Regions from separate parts of the Streptomyces sp. SID5469 genome, predicted to be linked through region 1. Evidence: riboswitches for the same ligand, from Rfam matches in the RefSeq annotation. Region 1 holds a riboswitch; the other holds the start of a gene.

Region 1 (2,193 bases):
CGCCCGGGTCGGTGAGCAGCGGGCCCACGATGCCGGAGACGAAGTCCGACGAGAACTCCTTCAGGTCCGCGTCGATGAAACAGACGATGTCACCGCTGGTGACCAGGAGGGAGCGCCACAGGACCTCCCCCTTGCCGGGCACGGCCGGCAGCCGCGGGAGTATCTCGTCGCGGTGCACGACCCGGGCGCCCGCGGCCGCGGCCACCTCGGAGGTGCGGTCCGTCGAGCCCGAGTCGATCACGACGATCTCGTCGACGAGCGGGACCTGGTGCATCAGGTCGTGCCGGATGACGGCGACGATCTCGCCGACCGTCTCCTCCTCGTTCAGCGCGGGCAGCACGACGCTGACCGAGGAGCCCGAGGAGCGTTTCGCGGCCATGATCTTGTGGAGCGGGCGATCGGTCAGGGACCAGGAGCGGGTGCTCAGCCAGCGCTCGACTTCGTTCAGCACTCTGCGGCTCCTCACTGTCTGATCACACACTCGCATCAGCGCGTGATCCATCTCGCTGTTCGGACGACTATCTCAACTGTCCTGGCCTTCGGTTACAGTCTTGAACAACGCGGATGACCATCGCATGTCCTCGATCATCGGCGCGCACAGTGCTCCACAGTCAAACAACCGAATACCGCTCATCCAGAGGGGCAGAGGGATACGGCCCGATGAAGCCCCGGCAACCCTCCAGCCGGTCTTGTCACGTTGATGTGGCGAGGCTCCCGGCTCGGGAAGGTGCCAAATCCGTCTCACGGCGAAGTGCGTCGTGAGGAAGATGAGGAGAAAGGGCCTCGCCTCCATGGCTGCGCAGACTGTCGCAAGTACCTCCGTCACCTCCCCCGCGAACTCCGTCGACCTCGGTCCGGCCGCCGCGCTTTCCTGCCGCGAGTGCGGCCACCGCGTGCCCCTCGGTCCGGTCTTCGCCTGCGACGAGTGTTTCGGCCCGCTGGAGATCGCGTACGACTTCTCGGGCTACGACACCGAGGAACTCCGCAAGCAGATCGAGGCGGGCCCCGCGAACATCTGGCGCTATGCGCCGCTCCTGCCGGTCCCGGCGGACGTCGCCGAGAAGCCCAACATCAACCCGGGCTGGACCAAGCTCGTCCAGGCCGACAACCTGGCGCGTGAGCTCGGTGTCGACGCCGGCAAGCTCTTCGTGAAGGACGACTCCGGCAACCCGACGCACTCCTTCAAGGACCGCGTCGTCGCCCAGGCCATCGAGGCCGCCCGCGCCTTCGACTTCACCACCCTCTCCTGCTCCTCCACCGGCAACCTGGCCGGCGCGGTGGGCGCCGCCGCCGCCCGCGCCGGCTTCCGTTCCTGCGTGTTCATCCCGCACGACCTGGAGCAGGGCAAGGTCGTCATGGCCGCGGTCTACGGCGGCGAGCTCGTCGGCATCGAGGGCAACTACGACGACGTGAACCGCTTCTGCTCCGAGCTGATCGGCGACCCGGCCGGCGAGGGCTGGGGCTTCGTCAACGTCAACCTGCGGCCGTACTACGCCGAGGGCTCCAAGACGCTGGCGTACGAGATCTGCGAGCAGCTCGGCTGGCGGCTGCCGGACCAGCTGGTGGTGCCCATCGCCTCCGGCTCCCAGCTCACGAAGATCGACAAGGGGCTCCAGGAGCTGATCAAGCTCGGGCTGGTCGAGGACAAGCCGTACAAGATCTTCGGCGCGCAGGCCGAGGGCTGCTCGCCGGTGTCCGTCGCCTACAAGGCCGGCCAGGACGTCGTGCGGCCGCAGAAGCCGAACACCATCGCCAAGTCGCTGGCCATCGGCAACCCGGCCGACGGCCCGTACGTCCTCGACATCGCGCGCCGCACGGGCGGTGCGGTGGAGGACGTGAACGACGAGCAGATCGTCGACGCGATCAAGCTGCTCGCACGGACCGAGGGCATCTTCGCGGAGACCGCGGGTGGCGTGACGGTGGGTGTGGCCAAGAAACTGATCGAGAGCGGTCTGCTCGACCCCACCCTCACGACGGTCGTCCTCAACACCGGTGACGGCCTCAAGACCCTGGACGCGGTGGCCGGGACCGGGCTGACCGCGACCATTCGTCCCAGCCTGGACTCCTTCCGGGAAGCCGGCCTCGCGTGAACGGCGCGACCGGCCCCCACCAGTCCGCAGCTTGAGAACAGCCCTTCCCGTGTACCCGACCGGAGGTCACACCGCATGAGCGTCAACGTCCGCATCCCGACCA
Region 2 (2,193 bases), 1.2 Mb from region 1:
CCGGTCGCCTTGGTGACCCGAACAGCCAAGGCCACAAGCGTCGCAGCGGCCTTCTCATCGGCCTCGATCTTCGGCTGGGCGAGAGCGGGATGCCCGTTGTCGTCTGCCCAGTCCCGGAAGCTGCGGGCGTCACGGCTCATGTCGGGGAGGATGCTCTTGTTGGCCCAGGCCCACAGCCACGAGCCCGAGCCGGGGCTGAAACTGCCGAGGATCTGCGCGGGTGCTGCCGCCGTCTTGTCAGGGAAGGTCCAGGTGATGATGCCGGTCGTCTGATCCAGATCCCAGCGGTCCGCTGAACCCAGCCCCCAGGACATGTGGGCACGACCCAACTGTTCGATCATGTCTTCGCCCTGCAGCAGCAGGAGGCTCAAGTCGGCTCGCTCCCCGGCCTGATCAGCACTCTCCGCCTCATTGGCCCGCTTGAACATTCCCATGCCGCGGAGTCTGCCAGAGGCCACTGACCAGTCGACGATGACCCCTCACACCTGACACCTCGCCACCGACAGGGTGGGGAATTACGTGACCACACGGCCGGGGCATTACGTGATCGTCCACACGGCTCCGGCACCATCCCTTCGGTGAAGTCGTCCACGACTGACAGGACACAGACCCCGTCGTGGTTCTCCACCTTCGCGTACTGCTCCTTGTCCTCGCCGCCGTCATGCCCCCAGCAGTTGCCCGGCGTACTGGCACACGTCGAGGTGTCTTGCCGGTCGGCCGCGTGCTCGTGTTCCGCGGGCACCGGGCCGGGCTCCCGTTGGACGACGGGGGCGAGCGGCGAGGGGTGGGGGTAAAACGCTTCCGGACGGGCCGAGATCGTTGGCAGGTCGGCACCCGGCTCGGCAGCTTCGGGCTGCGTGGGGAGGGCGGAGCCGATGTGCTGTGGCAGGGCGGGGATCGCGTCGGACGCGGGCATGGGCGGACGGCCTTCCGGAGTCGGTGGACCCCGGTAGTGCCACACCCCGGTGATCCGCGGTTCCCCGTGCACCGCGCACGGGGCCGGTCGTCACCCGGGGCACCCGTAGCGGGCGGGATGCCGTCCAGCAAGCCGGGGCTTGACGCTGGAACTCGTGACCGGGCGTGAAATTAACACCCGTCACGGATCTTCACAAGGTGCTCCCGCCTCTGGATTCGAGCCCGAAACTGTGAAAGCCTCCCGCTTGGTCACGAAGCCGATCGCGCCCCTGGACGATCATCGGCTGGCAACCTCGCACACCGCGCAAGGTGCCTTCCAGGGAAGACCGGGCCCCCACTGTCCAGTTGGGGGTAAGCGCGGATCTCCCTGCACGACGCGTAAGGGGGTCCCCGATTCTCAGGAGACCCCATGGACAACACCCGCGCATCAGCCACGCCCCGGAACTGGGCGGGCTACCAGCAGGCAGTCGTGGACATCCGACTCGCCGACCGCACGGTGAGGGTCGTGCCGGGCCCGCAGGGTACAGCCGAAGGCCACTTCCCAGAACCGGCCGGGCGCACCATCCATGTGATCACCGCATGCAATCCCTATGGCCGTACGGCCTCTGCCGAGGACAACGGCCGTGCCCAGGCGCTGCTGTTCGAGGAGATCGGCCGGCGTCGGCTCGCCTGGTGGCCCGCGGCAGGAGGCACCGTGTGCGGTGCGCACGTCGAGGAGAGCGCCGCCCTCGTCGGCCTGAGCGACGCCGAGGCGCGTGAACTGGGCCGGCACTTCGGCCAGGACGCGGTCTTCGCCTGGACCCCTGACGCCTGGCGTCTGCTGTCGTGCTCCAGCGATGAGACAGCCGTGTCCGGGTGGACCATGTCCACGCAGCAGCCCAGGGACCCGGGGTCCTGCCTCACCTGACGGACTCAAGGCCGCGTCTTTCAGTACGCAAGGAGTCAGCACGCAAGGAGGAGGTCCCGATGGGCATGCATCCCATGCCGACCCCGGCCCGTTGCCCGCGCTGCGGCAGAACCCTCGTCGGCCCACCGGCCGAGCGGGTCAAGGCCGACGGCTTCCCGGCGGAGGTGACGTACGAGACGGACCCGCTGTGCGGAGCGCGCTGGCACGTGTGGGACAAGACGTCCCCGCTGCGCCGCCGGGCCCGCCCCTATGTGGATGGCACGGGACCACGCTGAACTCCGGGCTCGGCGGAAGTGAGTGACGTGACAGCCGAGTTCACGATGTCGCCGAGCCAGCAGCGGACCGGTGGGGTGGCGTGCCGGGAGCGGACG

What was found. Region 1 has a riboswitch for S-adenosylmethionine ahead of thrC (threonine synthase). Riboswitches for the same ligand answer to the same signal wherever they lie in the genome.
Region 2: it holds a riboswitch for S-adenosylmethionine, as region 1 does, so the genes downstream of both, GTY58_RS15465 (DUF3293 domain-containing protein) here and thrC (threonine synthase) in region 1, are expected to answer to the same signal.

What each region holds. Positions count from the first base shown of each region.
Region 1 covers NZ_WWIN01000001.1:4,857,061-4,859,253, reverse strand. Annotated here, with positions in the region: gene GTY58_RS20550 (glucosyl-3-phosphoglycerate synthase) at 1-451, opposite strand, end outside; SAM riboswitch class I at 628-774, shown strand; gene thrC (threonine synthase) at 792-2,090, shown strand; gene GTY58_RS20540 (MoaD/ThiS family protein) at 2,166-2,193, shown strand, end outside.
Region 2 covers NZ_WWIN01000001.1:3,687,702-3,689,894, forward strand. Annotated here, with positions in the region: gene GTY58_RS15455 (DUF6882 domain-containing protein) at 1-434, opposite strand, end outside; SAM riboswitch class IV at 968-1,076, opposite strand; SAM riboswitch class IV at 1,163-1,279, shown strand; gene GTY58_RS15465 (DUF3293 domain-containing protein) at 1,325-1,822, shown strand; gene GTY58_RS15470 (hypothetical protein) at 1,882-2,097, shown strand.